3 regions of the Terribacillus aidingensis genome follow, and region 3 is predicted to be linked to each of the others. Evidence: riboswitches for the same ligand, from Rfam matches in the RefSeq annotation. Region 3 holds a riboswitch; each other region holds the start of a gene.
What was found. A riboswitch is a leader RNA that binds a small molecule or an ion and turns the genes downstream of it on or off. The one in region 3 is predicted to bind S-adenosylmethionine.
Positions count from the first base shown of each region.

Region 1: linked by a shared signal. The riboswitch ahead of ABXS78_RS06140 (LLM class flavin-dependent oxidoreductase) and the one ahead of ssuE (NADPH-dependent FMN reductase) in region 3 are both predicted to bind S-adenosylmethionine.
Region 2: linked by a shared signal. The riboswitch ahead of ABXS78_RS12990 (PLP-dependent aspartate aminotransferase family protein) and the one ahead of ssuE (NADPH-dependent FMN reductase) in region 3 are both predicted to bind S-adenosylmethionine.

Region 1 covers NZ_CP159996.1:1,123,785-1,131,526, reverse strand. The annotation lists gene ABXS78_RS06145 (methionine ABC transporter ATP-binding protein) at 1-482, opposite strand, end outside; gene ABXS78_RS06140 (LLM class flavin-dependent oxidoreductase) at 479-1,882, opposite strand; SAM riboswitch class I at 1,974-2,076, opposite strand; SAM riboswitch class I at 2,203-2,309, shown strand; gene ABXS78_RS06135 (acyl-CoA dehydrogenase family protein) at 2,381-3,544, shown strand; gene ABXS78_RS06130 (aldo/keto reductase) at 3,572-4,549, opposite strand; gene ABXS78_RS06125 (sulfurtransferase) at 4,594-5,436, opposite strand; gene ABXS78_RS06120 (helix-turn-helix domain-containing protein) at 5,686-6,027, shown strand; gene ABXS78_RS06115 (TM2 domain-containing protein) at 6,186-6,404, opposite strand; gene ABXS78_RS06110 (ROK family protein) at 6,510-7,511, opposite strand; gene ABXS78_RS06105 (VOC family protein) at 7,552-7,742, opposite strand, start outside.
Region 2 covers NZ_CP159996.1:2,454,083-2,461,824, forward strand. The annotation lists gene acsA (acetate--CoA ligase) at 1-838, opposite strand, end outside; gene ABXS78_RS12975 (ABC transporter ATP-binding protein) at 798-1,550, opposite strand; gene ABXS78_RS12980 (ABC transporter permease) at 1,563-2,339, opposite strand; gene ABXS78_RS12985 (aliphatic sulfonate ABC transporter substrate-binding protein) at 2,346-3,347, opposite strand; gene ABXS78_RS12990 (PLP-dependent aspartate aminotransferase family protein) at 3,340-5,130, opposite strand; SAM riboswitch class I at 5,203-5,311, opposite strand; gene metX (homoserine O-acetyltransferase) at 5,313-6,380, opposite strand; SAM riboswitch class I at 6,456-6,567, opposite strand; gene ABXS78_RS13000 (ammonium transporter) at 7,220-7,742, shown strand, end outside.
Region 3 covers NZ_CP159996.1:1,320,712-1,328,453, reverse strand. The annotation lists gene ABXS78_RS07115 (LLM class flavin-dependent oxidoreductase) at 1-1,225, opposite strand, end outside; gene ABXS78_RS07110 (MFS transporter) at 1,244-2,509, opposite strand; gene ssuE (NADPH-dependent FMN reductase) at 2,522-3,073, opposite strand; SAM riboswitch class I at 3,164-3,270, opposite strand; gene spoVE (stage V sporulation protein E) at 3,424-4,527, opposite strand; gene murD (UDP-N-acetylmuramoyl-L-alanine--D-glutamate ligase) at 4,599-5,951, opposite strand; gene mraY (phospho-N-acetylmuramoyl-pentapeptide-transferase) at 5,951-6,931, opposite strand; gene murF (UDP-N-acetylmuramoyl-tripeptide--D-alanyl-D-alanine ligase) at 7,011-7,742, opposite strand, start outside.

The DNA.
Region 1 (7,742 bases), 200 kb from region 3:
ATCTTTGGCTGATTCGCAAGTGCCCGTGCAATACTGACTCGCTGCTTCTGACCGCCGCTAAGCTGTGCTGGGTACTGATGTTTTCGATCCTCTAACCCCACTAAGGCAAGCAGCTCATCCACTCGCTGCTTTATTTGTTTTTTATCTGCTCCTGCAGCTCGTAATGCAAATGCCACATTCTCATATACCGTTTTTGAGGAGACTAAATGAAAACCTTGAAAGATCATACCGATCGACTGTCTTGCTTTTCGCAGATCCTTTGGCGACAGCTCATGCAAATTAACTCCATCAACAAAGACTTTGCCAGACGTTGGCTTTTCCAATAGGTTGATGCAGCGCAGCAAGGTGCTCTTGCCCGCTCCGCTGTATCCAACTATCCCAAACACTTCTCCAGCTTCAACGGTTAGTGTCACATCGTTAACGCCAATGATCTCCTTTCCCTTGCTGCTATATTTCTTTGTGATGTTCTCCAGTTTTATCACCTTTCATCTCCCTCTCCTGTCGGTATTTTCAGCTGGCGATAGTTAGTTGCGGGATGCCCAGCCGGCAGTCTGCTTGATTCATAGTCAAATAATTTTTCTCTCAATGTGCCTGATTTGTAGGACTGTTTATAAAGTCCCCTTTTTTGCAGAATCGGGATGACCAGGTCAACAAAGGACTCCAAATCCCCTGGTGTAACAAGATGGTTCAAATTAAAACCGTCGACTCCGGATTCTTCGAATTGGTGCTGGATGCTATCTGCCACCTCGTCTGGATTCCCGACTATCAAGCTTTTGTCAGGTGTATCAAACCGCTTCAATGCTTCGCCGACTGTCAGCTGCTTGGCTGCATCCTTTGTCAATGAGGCTGCTTTATAGTGACCGCCTTCTGTCGTTTTACCATAAGAAAACGGCTCGTCAGGATCCTTTTCCTCATATTCAGAAATGTCATAGCCGCTTGCACCAAATTGCGCCTTGGCAGCATCTGGACTCCAATGACTTGCATATTCCTGATACTTTTGCTGTGCCTCTTCTGTTGTTTCCGCTACGATGACACTCAGGAAAGAGAAAATCTTAATATGATCTGGATTTCGGCCATGCTTGGCAGCTCTCTCCCTTATATCCTCTGCATAATAACGGATGCGCTCAGGCGTGGGCCCTCCAACGAAAACACATTCTGCATGCTTGGAAGCAAATTCCCGTCCACGTTCGGATGTACCTGCTTGATAAATCACAGGTGTCCGCTGTGGGGAAGGCTCACTCAAATGTGGTCCCTCTACCTGGAAGTAATGGCCTTCATGATTGATTTCATGTACTTTTTCAGGATTCACTAATACTTGGTTTTGCAAATCCTCAATCACTGCATCCTCCTCCCAGCTGCTTTCCCATAGCTTATAAGAAACCTCCAGGAATTCATCGGCAATCTCATACCGCTCATCATGCTTGATCATTTCGGTCAAACCAAAATTCCGCGCAGCATTCGGAAGATATGACGTCACAACATTCCAAGCAACTCTGCCCTTCGTCAAATGATCCAGCGTGGAAAAACGACGCGCATTTCCAAATGGTGGTTCATATGTAGTACTTACTGTAACGGCGAAACCCAAATTCGCGGTTACACTTGCCATCGCAGAAATCAATAGCGCTGGATCATTCAGGGGAACCTGCAGACCATCCCGGATAGAAGGAGCTTTACTATTCCGGTAAACATCATATATCCCCAATACATCGGCAAAGAAGATGGCATCGAATTTACCGCGTTCGAGTAGCTTCGCCAGATCAATCCAATAATTCAAATCCTTATACTGCCGATGCCGCTTACTCTCTGGGTGCTTCCACAACCCATGCGAGTTATGCATCGCACTATTCATATCGAATGCATTCAAAATGATTTGCTTCCCCACTTTTATCCCTCCGTTTTAACAAATAAAAAGACCTCTTCTCAGATAAGAAGAGGTCTTGCTTAGTCGACGCAGGCGTACAACGTCCACTCTCTTCTCATCTTTCAAGCTAGTAGCTTGCTGGAATTGGCACAGTACTGCAGCAGTCTGTTGCCGAGGCTTCAAAGGGCCAGTCCCTCCACCTCTCTGGATAAGAAATGCTTATTGAATTAATGCCAATATACAGGACAGTCCACTGCCTGTCAATGAAGTTTTCTAAATTAAATATATAATTGACAATATTCAAATCATCACTTATATTTATGCCGACAACCGAATAAACACACTTATCTAGAGTCAGGGTAGGAACTGGTTCAACGACCCTGCAGCAACCGCTTTTCATGAAGCAAGGTGCTAATTCCAGCAGACAGACAAGTCTGAGAGATGAGAGGGAATGCCTACATAACGCCACCTCTTTCATATGAAAGAGGTTTTTACTTTACTTGGATGAGGAGAATGTTCATGCGAGATACTGCAGATAAAACAAAAGTGTTTGATCAAGTGATACAGCAAGCAAAAAGCCTTTCTAAAAAATTCAAGCAGCGTGCAGCCCATATTGATGCCAGCGGTGAGTTTCCTTATGAAAACTTCAAAGCGTTAAAAGAGAACGACTTTTTGTCACTGACTGTGCCGACAGAATATGGAGGCAAAGGATTAAATCTTGTAGAGTACTTACAAGTGCAAGAGATTCTCGCTCAAGGTGATGCTCCTACCACTCTATCATTTGGCTGGCAGCTCGGTGTTGTACTGGAAAATGCGGAAAGCAGAAAATGGGACGAACAAAGTTTTCAGCATCTATGCAACAAAATCATTCATGACAAAATTCTTCTTAATTTGGTTCAAACAGAAAACGCCACCGGCAGTCCTTCTCGAGGAGCAGCTCCAAGGACAACCGCACAACTGGAAGGTTCAAAATGGCGAATCAATGGTCGTAAATCCTTTGCTTCCATAGCTGCTGCTTTGGACTATAGCATAGCCACCGCGACTATACTTCCTTCAGGAAACAAAGGCTTCTTTTTAATTGATCATAGTTTGGACGGAGTATCTGTGGATGAAACATGGGATAGCATCGCAATGAGAGGAACAAGAAGCGATGATTTAATTTTGGAAGACGTACTAGTAGACCAGGATGCGCTGCTTGTGGAAGAAAACAAAGGCACATCCACTCCAAGAGGCTGGTACTTACAGATTGCAGCTGTTTACCTTGGTATTGCTGTTGCTGCGAGAGATTATACCATTCAATTTGCGTCAGAATTCCAGCCTGTTTCCTTGCCGGGTTCAATTAAAGATGTTCCAGAGGTTAGAAGAAAAATTGGCGAGATAGAACTAGCTCTCTTTAATGCTAGAGAAGTACTTTACGCTACAGCCAGGAAGTGGGTCGAGCACCCTGAAAAAAGATCAGAAATGAGTCCTGATTTAGCTGCTGCAAAACATATTGCCACCAATAAAGCGAACGAAGTCGTGGATCTATGCATGCGAATAGTTGGAGCCCGGAGTTTGTCTGCCGACAATCCGCTGCAGCGCCATTTTCGTGATGTAAGAGCTGGATTGCATAACCCACCTACTGATGATGCAGTAGTGTATTCGCTAGCGGATGCAGTCCTTCGGGCAGTAAAAAACTCCTGAATCCATAACGGATTCAGGAGTTCCTATTTACCAAGCATAAGCATACGGTGCTGCTCCGCCTGGACCCGGGAAAATTTCATCCAGCTGTTTTAAAACGGATTCATCAAGGTGAATTTCTAGCGCATGTAATGCACTCTCGAATTGCTCAACTGTACGCGGCCCAATGATTGGCGCAGTTATAGCTGGATTGGCAAGCTGCCAAGCCAGAGCAACATTATCCTGTGTTTCTCCTAGTTCTTCACATAGTTGGCCGAACTTCTCTAATTGCACTCGCTGGGCATCGATTTTATCACCAATCTTATCACTTCGGCTTCCAGGTAATTTTTTAAGTGCATTCCTGCCAAGCAGACCTCCATCCAGAGGACTCCATGTGATAATGCCAATCCCAAGCTGTTCCGCTGCTGGAAGTACTTCCAATTCAGCATATCGACAGTTGAGATTGTATTTATGCTGTTCGGAAACCAGACCTAAGAAATGACGGTTTTTTGCTGCGCCTTGTGCTACCGCGAGCTGCCAGGCAGCAAAGTTACTGGAGCCGACATAACCTATCTTTCCTTGGCTGATTCCTAATTCAAAAGCTCCCCATAGCTCTTCCCACGTTACGTCAGGATCAATATGATGCATCTGATACAGCTCAATGTGATCGGTTTGCAAGCGCTTTAAAGATTCCTCAAGATGACGCCGAATTTTATAAGCTGACAACCCAGCCTCATCATTTGGACCATCGGCAGCATTATGCATGCTTCCGTATACTTTCGTACCTAGAACGACTTTCTCCCTCCGGTCTCCGCCTTGCTTGAACCATCTTCCGATAATTGATTCTGTCAGACCTCGATTTTCTGCACCGTATACATTCGCCGTGTCAAAGAAATTAATGCCGGCATCAAGTGCAGCATCCATAATTCGAAATGCATCCTTTTCTTCTGTAGTAGTACCAAAATTCATTGTACCCAAACAAAGTCTGCTTACCTTCAAACCAGATTTACCAAGGTATTGATAGTCCATCTTTAGGTCTCCAATCTAAGTTTTATTGATTTAAGCGAATCTCGTTATAGGTGTTTACCCTTTGCTACGGGATTTTGCTCATACGAAACCCAATCACTGTAGCTTCCCGCGTATAATTTTACATTCTCGAACCCAGCCATTTTTAAAGCAATGTAATTAGGAGCAGCCGTTACACCTGATCCGCAATACACGATAACCGGATCTTTAGTATCCAGCTCAGCAAATCTTTTTATCTGCTCTTCGCTTCCTTTAAATGAACCCTGATCCAATCCCTCTGCCCAAAATTTATTGATGGCGCCAGGAATATGGCCAGCTACCCTGTCAATTGGTTCCACTTCTCCTATGTAGCGTCTTTCCTCTCTTGAATCTATCAATATGGAAGACTTTCTCTCTTGTTCGACAACTTCCTTCACTTCCTCATAGGAAGCCAGCATTTCTTTTCTGATAGACACGTTAAATTCAGTTGTTTCATTATCAGGTAAATCCTTTGTCGTCTCGTAGCCAGCTTCAACCCATCCATTAAAACCTTCATTTAATACAAATACGTTTTCATGACCTAAATATTGAAGCAGCCACCAAAATCGAGAAGCATATGACCCTTCTCCACCATCGTAGGCAATTACCGTATGTGTGTTATCAATTCCCGCTTTCTCGATGTCAGATTTAAATTGGTCTATGTCAGGCAGCGGGTGTCTTCCGCCATGCTTTGAAACAGGAGCTGATAATTGTCTTTCTAGATCAAAATAACCAGCACCAGGAATATGGCTTTCTGCGTAAAGACCTGCTCCTTTCTCCGGATTGCCTAATTCAAAACGGCAATCTATTATCCTAACTCGATCGTTATCTAGATGTTCATTGAGCCATTCCTTATTAACAACAAAATTCACCTAACATAACCCCTAACTAATTTTAGAATAGACCGTGTATATCTCCTTTTTAAAAAGCATACTTTATCATTCTATATATACTAGATAGGAATGTTTGAATCCTTCAAAAAGTCAAAGCTTCCTAAAAGACTATAGCGTCGTTTCAGTTTTATTATGTTGTTGCAGCCACTTCGAGCAAAAGTTACAATTAGACTCTAAGAGAATTATTGTAACTAACAGCCCATTTGAAACTAATGGAGGTATATAGATTTGATAGCAAAAAAAGATCTCCCAGTATGCCCGGTTACTACAACAGTCGGCTTAATAGGAAGTAAGTGGAAGTTACTTATCTTACAGCAGCTATTAAAAGGAAGAAAAAGATTCAATGAACTCCGCAGAAGCATAGACGGTATCAGCCAAAAAGTTTTGACCCAAAACCTTCGAGCAATGGAGGAAGATGGCATTTTAGTTCGGTATGCATACGCAGAAGTACCGCCTAGAGTAGAGTATGAGCTTAGTGAATTAGGAAATTCTTTACGTCCAATCATCTCTGCAATGGATTCTTGGGGAGTAGAATATTTAAATACGTTAAAAGAGATACAACAGGAATAATGACTTCATTAATGAGTAAATAAAAACATTTTTATAGCATCAAATTCACAAAGCAGCAGGTTGGATACTAAAAATCAAAAACAATACAGCAGGATTTACTTTAATATACTCTGGTAACACTATTCTTTGAGTAAGCTCTGTAGCTCTAATCTTTTATATTAAAAAGCCACCCTATTACGATTATACTTAGCGTTGAAGTCTTCGTCTGATTTAAAAAGATAAATTACACCTTCAATTAAACCGATAATCCCAGGGATACCTGTCCAGCAGAAAACAACATATAAAATCCCCATACCAATTTGTCCTAAGTAAAATTTATGTATCCCTAAATTCCCTAGTAAAATCCCTAGTACACCTGCAACAATCTTGTTCTTCATAAGTTACTCCTTAGAAACAATAATATAATTACTTTTATAGTATAGCTCAAAAAAAGAATTCTTCATTGGTTTTTGAGAAAACGGTTTAGTTTTATTTTAGATTACTTAGAAACAAATCTCTATCAACTTTGACTTAGCAATCTCCCAAAGACCTTCTTTATAATCTTTATCCCAATCACTAATACTTAATTTAGGTATATGCTCCGACGGGAAATTTAATCTAACATTATCTGCAGATTTACCCAAAAATTCTTTATTGACTTCCGCTTGATGAAAAATGATCTGAGAAGGATTTATTAATGCGCCAATAGTCTGGATCAATTTAGCAACCAACAAGACTGACTTCTCATCAGTTGCGTCAAATTCACTCTCAGGAAAAAATCGGTTATTTTCGTTAAAAGGAATAAACGATATCTCCCCGCTGAACATCGTATGCCCTTTTACTAGTTTTCCATTGATCAAAATACCCGCGCCTGGTCCATTCGCGCCCATGTATATATAGACAAGAGAAGCTTCAATGGGTAATCCCCTTCTGTTCTGGTGACCGATAATTGCGGCGTTCATGTCGTTCTCAATAGTTACTTCAACAGGAAGATTTAATATGTCTCTCATATTTTGATTTGCATACATGGGATATCCAGGTATGTAGCTTATTACATCACCATTTACAGCCCCTGGTATGCCCATTGCAATGGTTCGGATGGACGGATCCTCTGCTAGTTTTGTTTTCAAAAATGCAGATAATGATCGGGGTTCCTGCTTTAAGAAACTCCGTGTAGAATCTTCTTGTATCTTCTTGCCGAAGGCGTCCGTGATAACATACTTCGTTTCCTCTTTTTCCAGGTAAACTAGCAGTGTGTGCGCAAAGTCAGGATTATAAGCATAGCTTCGTGCTCGCCGCCCTCCCGCAGATGGTAAAAGGCCCAAGGAAAGCACTTCGCCTTTATCAACCATCTCCTGGATGAACTTGCTGGCAGTTGGAAAGCTAATCGAAAGTGCCTCTGTTATTTCTGCTTTTGACATACTATGAGCGTTCATCAACAATTGCCGGATGCCTCTTATAATGTTTGCTTTCACCTGATCCTGCATTGTCATCTGATCATCCAACGTAAATCTTCTCCTTTATAGATATCATTTCTTATCCCACCTATATAGTAATCTCAATCACATTTCCTTCCGGGTCTTCTATGACACTCTCATAGTATCCATCGCCTGTAGTGCGCGGATTGCCCCTGACCGTATAACCGTCCACTCTGATATTTTCCGTTAATCTATCAACCTCTTCTTTACTGCCAACAGAAAATGCTACATGCGCCCAACCCAATTGTTCTGGCAGGG
Region 2 (7,742 bases), 1.1 Mb from region 3:
TATACCATGATTCTGCTTGGAAGCGTCCTCCTTGGATAACTATCGTTGCTCGGTTCAGCCATGGTGCGAACAAACCGTAGACGCTGCCAGTCACCCAACCTGGATGGGACGTGCACCAATACACATCATCATCTTGCACATCAAGCACCCACTTGCCGGATACAGCATGGTGGATGAAAGAACGGTGGGCATGCAGGACGCCCTTCGGCTTACCTGTCGAGCCGCTCGTATAATGTATCAGCAGACCGTCTTCTCTGTCGACCCACTCCACTTCTCCTGAAACAGCCGCATCAGGCTCAGCTGCATCAATTTCTTCTATTAAAAGAATTTCCTGCAAGGAGGGGATATCCTCGGCCGGCACTCGGTTGATCAAGTCCTGATCCGTTATGAGCAGCGTACCACCGCAATCATTGATCCGATCACGCACTGCATCTTCCATGAAGGCTTCAAACAAAGGACCTGCGATGGCGCCGATGCGGATCGTCGCCAGGATAGCAACATAGCATTCCGGATTTTTCGGTAAAAAGATAAAAACGCGATCGCCTTTTTCCACTCCATGTGAGCGGAGGACCTTTGCATAATGCTCAATTTTCTGCTGCAGCTGTTCGAATGTCAAACTGGATTGCAGCACTCCATCTTTCACATAATGCAAGGCCGTTTTCGCACCATAGCCTTCCTCGACGTGACGGTCGACAGCTTCATAGGATGCATTGCATTTTCCATCTTTCCTGCCGGACAACTCCTCTTCCAGCGCCTTCCAGTCATGGTTGTTAACTGCCTCTTGATAGCTTGGCAGATTATGCTTTCTGTCCAATTTCGGTGACAAGGCTGTAGTCATATGTCTGTTCCTTCCCTTCCAGTAAATCTAGAATGTCTTCTTTCCATTTTCCTAGCGCTGCACTCCCTCGGGAACGCGGTCTTGATAAAGCTATTTTCAAGTCTTTGGCCAAAGTCGATGGCCGCCCCTGCAGGAGCAGTACACGATCACTCAGATACAAAGCCTCATCGATATCATGCGTAACGAGAATAATTGTTGTGCCAGTTGTTTCCCAGATCCTCAATAGCAGCTCTTGCAGCTGCATTTTTGTAAATGCATCCAGCGCGCTGAATGGCTCATCCAACAGCAGGATATCGGGCTCTGTCACAAGCGCGCGTGCAATAGCCGCCCGTTGTGCCATACCGCCGGAAAGCTCCCGTGGATATAGTTTTTCTGCATCTTTCAATCCGACAAGCTCCAAATACCGCCGTGCCTTTGCCTCATTCTCCTTGCGGTCGCCCTTCAAGCCGAAAGTGGCATTGGCTAAGACTGTTTTCCAAGGCAGGAGCCGCGGTTCCTGAAAGATAAAGCCAACACGCTGATCAGAAGGGATGCTGATATTGCCTTCATAATCCGAATCAAGACCTGCCAGTGCCCGCAGAACAGTACTCTTGCCGCATCCGCTTGTACCGAGCAGACTTACGATTTCTCCTTTTCCGACTGAGAAATCCACTTGCTGCAATACTTGTTTTTCGCCGAAGCGTCGTCCAAGCGCCTTCACTTGTAGTGTCATGCTGATCCCCCCTCATTTCGCTAATGCTGTATCCTGCCAATGAAGCGATCGCTTCTGAATAAGCTTTATCACCCAATCCGTCAATTTACCAAGCAGTGCAAACAAGAAAATGCTGGCGATGATCACATCGGGAGCGTATGTGTTCTGCCCTAAAATAAGCAAATAACCAAGCCCTTGGCTGGCACCCATAATCTCTGCTGCAACAACGAACATCCAGCCTAATCCAAGACCGCTTCGTAAACCGGTCAGGAAAGACGGCAGGGACGCCGGAAGAATGATTCTTCTTACAAGCGCTACTCCATCAAGGCCGTACATTCTGCCTACTTCAATCAGTTTTCGATCCACTCCGCGAATACCATCAACGATATTCAAATAAACAGGGAAGAACACACCGACTGCAATCAAAGTAACTTTCGATGTTTCTCCAATACCCATCCAAAGGATGAATAATGGAACCCAGGCTAGTGACGGGATGCTCCGGAATGCTTGGATCAGCGGATCGAAAAATCGTTCCGAAAGCTCAGAATAGCCGACAAGTGTTCCTAATAGAATTGCTGCGATAGTTCCGATGATGAAACCGACAAACAGCCGGTAAACAGTAAGTAATACATGATCCTGCAGCGTACCATCCTGCAAGTATGTAATGATAGTCGACAAAATGGCACTAGGCGCGGGTAGCTGATAGGCAGGAATGACACCTGCTCTGCTCAGAATCTCCCATGCTGCCAGCAAAACAATCGGCAGCAGGGAACCGAGCAGTACAGGATGTGTTCTTAATTTCTTCCACATAAATCATCATTCCTCTCCAAGGTCTTGTGCGAATTTCGGCTCGATATACGAATCAACCGTTTCCGCTACATCTTTGTTGCCTTTCCATAGATTCGCCTTTTCCAGAACAGCGCCTGACTGATTCAGAATCTCCTGCTGTGTATCACCTGGTACAGATTCCGAGAAATCATTCCGTTCCAGCTGTTTTGCTGCAACTTCCTGGCTGATTCCCGCCTCTTTGGCAACAATCTCAGCTGTCTCTTCTGGATTCTCTTCGATCCATGCTCTTGCTTTGTCATAAAGCTTCAAGACTTCCTTCACTTCTTCAGGATGATTTTCAGCAAATTCTTCCCGAACGTTCAGGAAATTATATGTGTTGAAATCTTCGTTACGATAGAAAAGCTGGGCGTCATTTTCCAATTCAAGCTTCGCCATATGCGGGTCAAGTCCTGCCCATGCATCTACATCACCTGAAAGTAGAGCGCTAGCTCCGTCTGCATGCTGCAGATTTACAATTTGAACATCCTGTTCGTCCAAACCAGCTTCCTGCAAAGAACGCTGAAGGAAGATATACGGATCAGTCCCGACAGTTGCGGCGACTTTCTTCCCTTTCAAATCTGCTGGTTCTTGGATATCGCTGTCCTTAGCAGCAACCAATGCTGTCCATTCTGGTTTTGATGCCAGATATATACCTTGAATCGGATTGCCATTCGCCTTGGCAAGCAAGGCGGCACTTCCTGCTGTAGAGCCGAAATCAACGCTGTTACTGTTCAAAAATTCCAGTGCTTTATTAGATCCTTGGCTTAGTGTCCAAGTTACTTCGATGTCAGAATCCTTGAATGCTTCTTCTGCCCATCCTTTATTCTTTATCACCAGACTTGCTGGGGAGTAGTAGGCATAATCCAAGCGAATTTGTTTTAGTTCACCTGATGCACTGCTGGAGTTTCCGCAAGCTGCCAGAAAGACGATGACAACTAAACTAAGTAAAGCTAGTAAACTTCTTTTATCTATAAGGGGAATCTTATTCATCAATCGTTACTCCTTTGTTATCCAGTTCACAGGCATACGTGCTGATCGAACCGCGCAAGCGTTGTGCTTCTTTGTATGTGCAGCGATTGTGAACGACTTCCAATCCTGCTTCTCTTGCAATAGCTGCGGCTTCCTGCGACACGACACCTTCTTGGAGCCAGAAGATTTCCGGACGAACTTCCGCCGCTTCTTTAGCGAGTTCCACAGCTGCTTCAGGACTGCGGAAAATCTGAGCGATATCGATTTTCTCCGGTACGCTTGTCAAATCAGGATAAGCTTTTTCTCCCAATACACTCGTTTCGGCAGGATTAACAGGGATGATTTTGTATCCGAGTCGCTGCATCTTCCGTGCCAAACGATTACTTGGACGCTGTTCCTTACTGCTCAAGCCCACTACTGCAATAGTTTTCTGACGGCCTGTCGCATCTGTCGCACTGCCGAGTGCTTCCCGGATGACGGCTTCATCATTGATAACGATTTTCCTTGACTCGGAACGGATTCCCGTCGCTTTTTCCAAGGCACGGTCTAAATCGTGGATAAGATCATCTACTGACTCGATTCCAACAGATAGACGTACCAATTCTTCTTTTACTCCTGTAGCAGCGAGACCTTCCGCATCCAGCTGTAGATGTGTTGTTGACGCAGGATGAATAATCAATGATTTGGCATCCCCGACATTGGCAACGTGTGACCATAGCGCAACATTGTTGATCAAAGTAGCACCAGCTTTTCTGCCGCCTTTGATACCGAAGTTGACAATCGAACCAGCACCGTTCGGAAGCACTCTCTTACCTATTTCATACGATGGATGGCTGCTGAGCCCAGGGTAAGCAACCCAATCAACTGCCGGATGCTGTTCCAGATAGCTTGCCAGCTTTTCTGCATTTTGGACATGGCGTTCAACGCGCAAGTGCAACGTTTCCAGCCCCTGAATCAGCTGCCATGCATTAAACGGGCTTAGCGCAGCGCCTAAATCGCGAAGCAATTGCACACGCAATTTCGTGCTGAAAGCGAGTGTGCCAAAATCAAATGCATAGCGGATGCCGTTGTAGCTTGGATCAGGTTCTGTAAATGTCGGAAATTTCGGTGAATTCCAATCAAACCTGCCTCCGTCTACAATCAACCCTCCTATAGAAGTACCATGACCGCCAATCCACTTTGTCGCACTATGGACGACAATATCAGCACCAAGTGTAATCGGTTTGCTCAAAATCGGTGTAGCAAACGTACTGTCGACGATTAGAGGAATACCAGCATCGTGAGCCACTGCTGCTACTGCTTCCACGTCTAGTACATGCAGACTCGGATTCCCGATGATTTCAGCAAATACAGCCTTCGTTTTGTCTGTAATTGCTGCGCGGAAAGCTTCCGGATCGGTCGGATCGACGAATTTAACGTTGATTCCGTAGCGTGGCAGTGTCGTGTGGAAAAGATTGTACGTTCCGCCATACAGATTGGTCGCTGCTACGATTTCGTCTCCAGCGCCTGCCAGATTGAGAATGCTGTAGCTGATTGCTGCCATACCAGACGCAACACCGACTGCTGCAACGCCGTCTTCCAGCAATGCAATCCGTTTTTCCAATACATCGACGGTAGGGTTACCAATACGGGAATATATGTTACCAGGCTCATCCAAGGCGAATAGGCGCTCTGCATGATCTGTATCATGGAAAAGGTAAGAAGTTGTTTGATAAAGCGGCACCGCTCTTGAACCTGTTGTCGGATCTGGTGCTTGCCCGCCGTGTAATGCTAATGTCTCTGCTTTATAAACTTGATCTGTCATTTTGTCATTCCTCCAATTATTTATAAATGAAAAAACAGCTTCTCGTAAGAAGCTGCTGCATAAGCATGGAACTTCTTATCTCTCAAACTCTTTGTTTGCTGGAAGTAGCACCTTCCAAGCATTGCTGCTTGCAGGTTGCCGGGCATCATCGGACCAGTCCCTCCGCCTCTCTTGATAAGCTATTATGAAATTTTTATAGGTTGCTGAAGCAAATGACGGATATGATGTCCCCACTTCTCAAATTCAAGCAAAAAGCCATCATGTCCATATATTGTTGTTACATCTACATGGCGCGCACCTGGAACTTCTGCCGCAAAGCGGCTAATCTCTTCCGGAGGGAACAGCAGATCCCTCGAGAAGCCGAACGACAGTACAATCGCTTTTATACTTTGGGCAGCAGACTGCCAGCCACCTCTGCCCCTTCCGATATCATGGCTGTTCATAGCCTCCAGTAATGTCATGTAACAGTTGGCATCAAAACGATTGACGAGCTTCTCTCCTTGGTAGTTCAAGTATGATTCCACCTCATATGCTGCATCGTCCCTTTGGGATGCAGCGCGTCGGAAGCGCTCATTATATTGATGATCAGAACGGTAAGTAAGCATTCCTACCATCCGTGCAAGTCCAAGACCTGCTGCAGGTAATTTGTCTGCTGTGTAATTACCATTGTTCCAATTCGGATCAGATGTGATAGCTGTCTTGGCCAAGTGATTATAGGCAATCGCATAGTCACTCACAAAAGGAGTTGCTGCAAGGGGGATTAGTACATCCATAAAATCCGGGTACATGACACCCCATTCCAGCACTTGCATCCCTCCTAATGATCCGCCGATCACAGCCCTCAAATGAGAGATTCCTAGCTTCTCCAACGCAGTGCGCTGAACCGAAACCATGTCACGAATCGTGATAGCAGGAAATGCCGATGCGTACCTCTCTCCCGAAATTGGATCTATTGATAAGGCACTTGTTGTCCCGTTGCATCCGCCAAGCACATTGAATGTAATTATCTGATACCGGTCGGTGTCGATAAAACCTCCGGGCTGCAGCAATCCGCTCCACCAGCCTGGATCTGCACTGGTGCCGGCCGCAAACTGATCCCCTGTCAGAGCATGGCAGACCAGCACCGTTTCTCCCGATTCAGGACCGCTTTTTTCATAAGCAACCTCTACCTTTGAAAGGATATGACCTGATTCAAGCTCGAAATCCCCGATGAGAAGTTTGCCGGTTTGGTATAACTGTTGTGACTTCATGTTCCGTACGCTTCCTCCCCTCAAATAAAAAAGCCACCCTGAGAGGACAGGGTGGCAATATGTACCGACTTGTCTCTCTCATCTCTAAAGTGCATACGCACTTTCAGGAATTAGCACCTTATAAGCATTTCTGCTTGCAGGTTGCCGGGCATCGTCGGGCCAGTCCCTCCGCCTCTCTTGATAAGAGCTTGCTATTTATTTGTTAACAGGATTGTAGCATGTGTTATTTTATGAGTCAACTATAAATTCTGAAATTTCCATTTACGTTATAAATATCCCTGGAAATTTGGACGCCCCGCATCAGCTAATGCCAATGCGGGGCTAAAATGTAACTTTTCTATTGTAAGTAGAGGATACCTAATACATCCTCCTGCCGCGGTACTTGTTCCACATGGTAGTTTACACTTAAACGATGCAATCCCTACCTCTATTGCATCCTCACGGCTCCTAGGCCGCTCCAGTCTGAATAAGTACTTCTGATTAAAACTATAGCAGAATGCCAATGATCTTCGATAAAGTTACTTAAACATCGAAGACGTTAACTATCTTATCATGCTTTACAATTATTGTCAAACTCCCGATGTAGCACTTCTCCGCAGCTGACTATCTATTCCCGCTAGCAACCTGCACAAACCACCCTAAATTTCCCATCTTTCTTAGATGCAGTCCTATTTTAAGTAACACTTCATGACGAAAGCCCTGAAAACACTTACACAAGTTGGTCAGAAATATTCACGTAAGATAACCTGACAAGTTTGTTACATTTTTTTGTCTGGCACTTATAATGAGAAAAGATTTAAATTTTCAAACAATAAAGATACTCACAGGGGGTAGAGAAGATGGATATGGCTAATACGGTATTCATGTTTGTCGCAACTGTCTTGGTATGGTTGATGACACCAGCACTCGCACTCTTTTACGGCGGGTTAGTAAGAAGCAAGAACGTACTGAGCACAGCGATGCATAGCTTTACGACAATGGCAATCGTATCGATTATCTGGATTATTATCGGCTTTTCATTGGCGTTCTCACCAGGTAACGGAATTATTGGAGGATTAGATTTCTTCGGACTTAATAATGTTGGTTTCGAACCGGCTGAAGGACACACTATTCCATTCAACTTATTCATGATGTTCCAAATGACATTCGCGATTCTGACAACTGCAATCGTGTCTGGCGCTTATGCAGAACGTATTCGTTTCCCAGCATTTATTCTTTTTACAGTTCTATGGGTCCTCATCGTTTACTCCCCGCTAGCACACTGGGTATGGGGCGGCGGCTGGATAGCTGAAATGGGCGCACTCGATTTCGCAGGCGGAAATGTTGTCCACATTTCCTCCGGTCTTGCAGGCTTGGTTGTTG
Region 3 (7,742 bases):
GATCTTTAAAGGTTCCAGGAGTCACTGCGTATGCTATATTAAACCCATCGACGCCAGTCTGTTCAATCCACTCTTCCATTGCATCGGCCACTTGGACCGGTGTTCCGGCGACTACCGGACCAATTCCTCCTACCCCTACAAATTCGGCCACTTCACGGACAGTCCATTTTTTATTCGGATCAATCTTCGTGAACGTCTCCACGGCTGAATGGATCGCTTCATTCTCAACAAAACGAAGCTCTTCGTCCGGATCATATTCGGAAAAATCAATGCCGGTCCATCCACCCAGCAGTACCAGACCTCCTTCATAGCTTGCATGACTTCGATATTCTGCCAGTTTTTCCTGTGCAGCTTCTTCTGTTTCGGCCACTATCGGAGTAAAGAGACTCATCACTTTTATCTCTTCGGGGTCACGTCCTTGGCGCTTCGCTTCTTCTCGCAGCTTGTCTACATAGCTTTTTGTCACAGTAACTGTGGGGGTGCTTATAAAGACACATTCGGCATGCTTAGCAGCAAATGATCGGCCCTTAGACGATGATCCCGCCTGGAAAAGCACTGGCGTCCGCTGTGGAGAAGGTTCGGACAGATGTGCTCCCGGCACAGTATAATAGGTACCATTGTGGTGAATATCATGCACCTTTTCTGGGTCAGTGTACACTTTTCTCTCTGTATCACGAACAACTGCATCGTCTTCCCAACTACCCTCCCAAAGCTTATAGCAGACTTCTACGTATTCCTCTGCAATGTTATAACGCTCGTCATGTTTGACTTGCGTATCCAAACCAAGGTTTCTAGCTGCACTTTCTAAATAGGAGGTAACAATATTCCAGCCGACACGGCCTTTCGTCAAATGATCCAGAGTAGATACACGACGCGCAAAGCTGTATGGGTGCTCATACGTAACAGATGCCGTGACACCAAAACCCAGATGCTTTGTGACTTGGGCCATCGCCGGCACGACAAGCAGCGGATCATTTACCGGCACTTGTGCTGCTTGACGGACTGCTCCATCCCGGGAGTTTTGAAACACATCATATGTTCCAAGTACATCTGCTAAAAACAACGCATCAAACCGCCCACGCTCCAATAGCTGCGCAAGCTCTGTCCAATACTCCAAGTCCTTGTAACGATGTGCCTGATCATCGGGATGTGTCCATAACCCAGGTGATTGATGTCCAACGCAATTCATATCAAAAGCGTTCAAAAAGATCCGTTTGTTTGTCATTTGAAAATCCTCCTTTAGTTATCTGACAGCAAGCTCTTCTGAGGCATGTATTTGTGCTTTCGAAGCAGGGATTAGAAATGGTGTTAACAGAAAACTAAGTGCATATAAAATGGCAAATCCCCATACCACACCGATGATTCCTAAGTAGTTATTCAGTACTCCGACAAGCACCGGTCCCAGAAACTGACTGGCTCCAGCACCTAAATTAAGTACCGAGATCGCTGCACCGCGGTTGGCTGGAGCAAGCGTCGGCAATATAGCAGACAGCGGAACAAAAGCTGCTATTGCAGCACCGAAAAGAACCGCGTTCAGCACAAGCAGCGGGATATTTGCTCCGAATGCTGCCGGGATATAGTAGTAAAGCAAAGAACAAACAGCTGCTCCCACACAGCCAAACCAACGGACTACCTTGACCCAGCCGATTCGGTCACCTATCATTCCAAACAACACCCCAGCCGCCATATTGCTGATGGACTGAATTGCCCAAAGCTGGAGCCACTGACTCGTCGAAATATCCAGGAAACTCGTGAAAAATCCAGGCATCACAACTACGAAACCATACCATCCTGCTGTATTGATTGTCCGAAGCAGACCTCCAGCAGCAACGCGAGGGCTCTCCCAAAGAATCGTGATTCCTTTAAGTGCCTCTGCCCATTTATTTCCCCGGCTTTGATCCTGAATCCTGACTCCCTGGCGATCTTTGTCATCTACTAGTGCGACACCTAAAATTCCACCAAGGATAATCCAAATAAGCGAGCTCCACAATGTGGCCATTTCACCGATGTATGGCAGTAAAATACTCGGATAATAGGAGCCAAGAAAACCAATTCCCCCAGCAAACATAAAGAAGAACCATCCCATTGCTGTTGCAAGCTTTTGCTTTTCCGTACGGTAGGCAATCCAGACAATAAAAGCAAAAGCAAACAGCGGGTAGCCAAAACCGCGCAATCCGTACATAAGCACCATCATTGAAAAGCTTTCCATGTAAAGCCCCAGATACAGAAAGCCGATTTCAAAAACAACCCACGTCACAAGCCCAATCAGCATCGTTTTTCGAGGTCCGATGACTTCTCCTAGAACACCAGCCAGCCAGGAAGCCAGTGTAAGCACAATCCCATAAGCACTGAACATAATAGCTGACTGATTGGTAGTGAAGCCAATGTCGACGACATACTTAGACAGGAATGCCTGTTCGATGCCATCCCCAGTCATGAATAACAAAATCGCAAGCAAACCGCCAATGACTTGAACTGGTATACCGAACAACGTTTTCGTTGCTTTCATTACTTCCCTCCTTTACTTTGCGATACTGATAGAGTGATTTCGGCGAATAGCCTCAACAAGCTGATTGGCTTGCGTGTTAATCCTTATACCTGTTTCTGCATCTGCCACTGGTTGATCAGGGTTCTCCTTGTTGATATGGTGATCGCACAAATATACTCCCTGTAAAGGCTCTCCCTTAAGATTCGCGATCAAGGGCTTTAACGCATAATCAATCGCTAACAGATGAGCTGGGCTGCCTCCTGTCATGATCGGAAGTACGGGTTTGTGCTTAAATGCATCTTGAGGCAATAAATCAAGCAATGCTTTCAACACGCCTGTATATGCTGCTTTATATACAGGCGATGCAATGATTAATCCTTTCGCGCCGCTGACAGCATGACCCGCCTGCACAATTGCAGGGCTGTCGAATCTTGCATAAATCAAATCCTCCGGCGCAAAATCGGTAACGCTGATTTCCTTGACGGTGAAACCTTGCTCTTCAGCCAGTTTACCTGCATAGTTAGCAGCCAGCTGAGATCTGGAATGTTTGGACGGGCTTCCTGATAAAATAATAATGTCAGTCAATTTTCATTTCTCCTTTTTCTGTAGTAGAGTGACTAAACGAAAAAAAGCTCTCTTTTCCGAAGAAAAGAGAGCTTGATATAATCGCCCGCACTCTTATCTTCCAAGAAATTAATCTTGCTGGATTTAGCACCTTTCTGACTTAGTCAGAGGTTGCTGAAGCTTCATCGGGCCAGTCCCTCGGCTTCTCTTGATAAGAACTGTATGAAATTGTTTATAATGATACGGGCGTTGCTAAAAAAAGTCAATAGGAATTATCTAAAAATTTTTAATATATTACTTTTTCAAATCCATCTTTTTATCGGTGCATATCGAATCTAACTTGTTCATTAGTCTAGTGATCGTCGAATTCTTCAGAGTTTGCTATACCTGCTGACATTCAGAAGGATACCAACAGAGCTCAGCGTAAGTGTAAGCGATGATCCTCCATAGCTTAAAAACGGCAGTGTAATACCAGTAACCGGAATCAAACCTATTACAACACTGATATTAATCATACATTGGATAGCTATCATACCAGTGATGCCTAATGCCAGCAGACTGCTAAAGCCATCAGGCGCGCGAAGAGCTACTTGAATGCCTCGCCACAGAAACAGCAGGAAGAGAAGCATAACGCCAGCACCTCCGATGAAGCCAAGCTCTTCTGCCAGAATGGCAAAAATGAAATCCGTCTGCGGCTCCGGAAGATAGAAGAATTTTTGAAGACTGTTGCCTAAGCCGAGCCCCATCAATCCACCTGGACCGATTGCATAAAGAGATTGGATTATCTGGAATCCTTCCCCTAATGGATCCTCCCAAGGATCAAGGAAAGCGGTAATGCGCTGTATACGATATGGCGCAGACAAAATGAGCGCTGCGAAAGCACCTAGTCCTAAAATACCGAGACCGACGAAGTGGGAGATTCTGGCTCCGCTAACTAAAATCATCACCATACAAGTAAGAACTAGAACAACACCTGTTCCAAGATCCGGCTGGAGCATAATCATTCCGAAAGCTGTAAAAACGAGCAAGAGTGAAGGCAGAAATCCTTGCTTCAAGGAAGTTATATATTTCTGCTTGGCTGAAAGATAAACAGCTAAATAGATGATCAAGCCCAGCTTTGTGAATTCAGAAGGCTGGATACTGAAGGCCCCTACCCCGATCCAGCTTCTTGCACCACCACGGACCAATCCGACTCCGGGAATCAAGACGGCAATAAGCAAAATAAAGCAAATCAACAGTAAAACCTTCGCATATTTCCGCCAAATCTCATAATGCAATCTGGAAATGACCAGCATAGCCCCTAATCCAACACCGGCGAACAATAGCTGCCGCTTGGCAAAAAAGAAGCTATCGTCAAATTTATATTCCGCCCATACAGCAGAAGCACTATACACCATGATGATACCGATTGTCAGCAGGCCTCCGATAGAGAAGAGCAATAGCCAGTCCGTCTTCGGGAGATTAGATTTACGCAAAGAAAAACCCCATTTCCTTGGATTGGAATTGGGGGTCCGCATGCAGCGAAGCGGCTGAGCAGGACAAGCCCCTACTCTAATGTATGCACCGCTTCTACAAACATGTCTCCTCTTTCTTCAAATGTCCGGTACTGATCCCAGCTTGCACATGCTGGAGACAGAAGGATTACATCGCCGCTCTGAGAGATGCGATAAGCAATTTCAGCTGCCTCTTTGACATCCTTCGCATGTTCAATTAGTTCAATCCCGGCCATATAGGCAGTCTCTCGCAATTTTTCAGCTGTTTCACCGAACACGATCAATGCTCTTACATGTTCCATGAATGGGACAAGAGTCTCAAACGTGTTACCGCGATCCAAGCCTCCTGCAAGCAGGATTGTCGGCTGATCGAATGATGACAATGCTTTTGAGGTTGCCAAAATATTGGTAGCTTTTGAGTCATTATAGAATGCACGGCCATTAATGTGCTTTATATACTGCAGCCGATGCTCAACACCTGAAAAAGTCTTCAATACTTGCTGAATACCTTCGTTAGTCGCTCCGGCTAGCTTAGCAGCTGCTAAAGCAGCGAGTATATTCTCCAGCTGATGGCCTCCGACAAGCAGGATATCTTTTAATGCTGCTATCGGTTCGTCCTTGAAATACACATGTGTATCATCATACCATGCACCATCTTCCAGCTTTCTGGAACCTGAAAAAGGAACAAGGGTTGCTTTCGCATTTTTGACGATATCACGAAGCCGCTCATCCTCCGCATTATAAACAAGATAGTCAGTTGCATCTTGATTACGGAAAATATTAGCTTTCGCTTGTTCATAATTTTCAAGAGAATGGTGATAATCCAAATGTGCTTCAAAAATGTTCAGCATAACACTTATGTTCGGACGGAACTGATCGATACCTTGAAGCTGGAAAGATGAAAGCTCCAAAACAAGCCGGTCATCTTCTGTCGTCCTGTCGGCAACTTCGGACGCGGCTGTACCGATATTACCAGCAACAAACGTACTTACCTGGCTCTCTTTGAGCATCTCATAAGCAAGTGTTGTCGTTGTAGTCTTACCGTTTGATCCGGTAATACCAATCAGAGTACCCTTGTGAAGCAAACCAGCAAGTTCGACTTCCGTCAGTACTGGAATATTTCTTTCCATTGCTGTTTGTACTATCACATTCTCATAACGAATTCCTGGATTCTTAATCAAAACATCAATATCTTCCAAAAGTTCTACTTCTTGCACACCAAGCCTCACTTGTGCACCTTTTTGCTCGAGGATTTGGACAAGTTCTTCTTGATTGGTTGTATTCAGATCACTTACCCGAACGTTGCGTCCGTGGGCAAGCAATGTGCTGGCAGCAGCAAATCCACTCTTTGCCAAGCCAAGTACAAGCACGTTTTGATATGGGAATTTGGTTTCAAAATCACTCATCATAATCCCACCTTCATGTAGACACCGATGACAGCGAATAATAGTCCTACAGCCCAAAATGTCGTTACTACACGCCATTCCGACCAACCGGACAGTTCATAGTGATGGTGAAGCGGGCTCATCTTGAATACCCGTTTTCCAGTCGTCTTGAAGGAAATGACCTGGATCATTACGGAAAGTGTCTCGATAACGAAGACACCGCCGATGACAATCAGCAGAATCTCCATTTTAGTGAGTATGGCAACAGCTGCAATTGCGCCGCCAAGTCCCAGTGATCCGGTGTCTCCCATAAATACCTTCGCAGGATGCGCATTGAATACAAGGAATCCTAGCAAAGCCCCGACTACTGCCAAAGAGAATACAGTAATTTGTGTTTGTTGGACGTCATAGTACGCCACCACAGCGAATGCTCCGAACGCAATCGCAGCAGTACCTGCCAAGAGACCATCCAGTCCGTCAGTCAAATTGACGGCATTGGATGCGCCGACAAGCATAACAAGAATCAAGAAGAAATAACCCCATCCGAGGTCCCACTGAATCGATGTTCCCGGAATCTGTATGTACGTACCGAAATCATTAAATCGAAGCAGTGCGTAAAAAACGATAGCGATTATGATCTGACCAATCATTTTCTGCTTGGATGTTAATCCAAGGTTTCGTTTCATTGCTACTTTGATGTAGTCATCCAGGAATCCGAGCAAGCCGTATCCGATCAATACGAATAATAGCAGCCACGTTTCCAGGCTAATATGGATATTGCCTATTGCATGCATGATCCATGTAGATACGACAATGCTGATCATGATCATCACGCCGCCCATTGTCGGTGTACCCGACTTTTTCATATGGGATTTTGGTCCTTCCTCACGAATACTCTGACCAAATTTCAACCTACGTAGAAATGGTATGATTATTGGAGAAATAAGGACGGTGACGATGAATGCTACTGCAATTGTCACAAGTAATAGTGCCACGTTCATTGATGTTTTCCTCCTTTAAAAAAGCACCCGTCCAGTGTATTACTGGCGCCAGTGACGCCATGTTTCTGATTACCAGCTATTAATTCTCTTCCATAACAGCGATTGTGTCAAGTATGGATTCCAGTTTCATACCCCGTGATGCTTTCAGCAGGACGATTGTATCAGGCTGCAGCAATTGCAGGACTGTTTCAGCCAAAGAATCCTTGTCTGTGAAGTGAACAGCTGTAATTGATGTACCTTTTAATGCATCAGTAATTTCATCCGAATCCTCACCGACCGTAAATACATGCGTAGTATCGGAGGTGATAGCTTCTGCAATCTGCCGATGATAGCTTTTGGATTCATCCCCTATTTCATAGATATCGCCTAGCACGAGAATACGTCTGGCAAAAGGCAGACTCTGTACTGTCTGAATTGCTGCTTTCATCGATGTCGGAGAAGCGTTATATGCATCGTTGATGATTTTACTTCCATTCTTCCCGGCAAGCTGCTCCATCCGCATTCCTGTCATTGATGGAGTATGCAACGCTTGCTGGATAAGCTGCTGACTGACACCCAGCTCTCTTCCTAGTACGATCGCATAGCCTGCATTCCGTACATTATGCGCGCCAAGCAAAGAAAATGTGTAATTTTCACCGTTTACCGAAAAAGCAGTGGCTGCATCAAGTGTCTTCTCAATCTTGAGCTGCTGCTTATTATGATCTTCAAAGCCACACGTGATTGTTGTTTTCTTATCATGATGGAATGCAAGCAGAGGCTCATCTCCATCAATGATCAACACGCCATCTTCAGCTAAACCGGCTGTAATCTC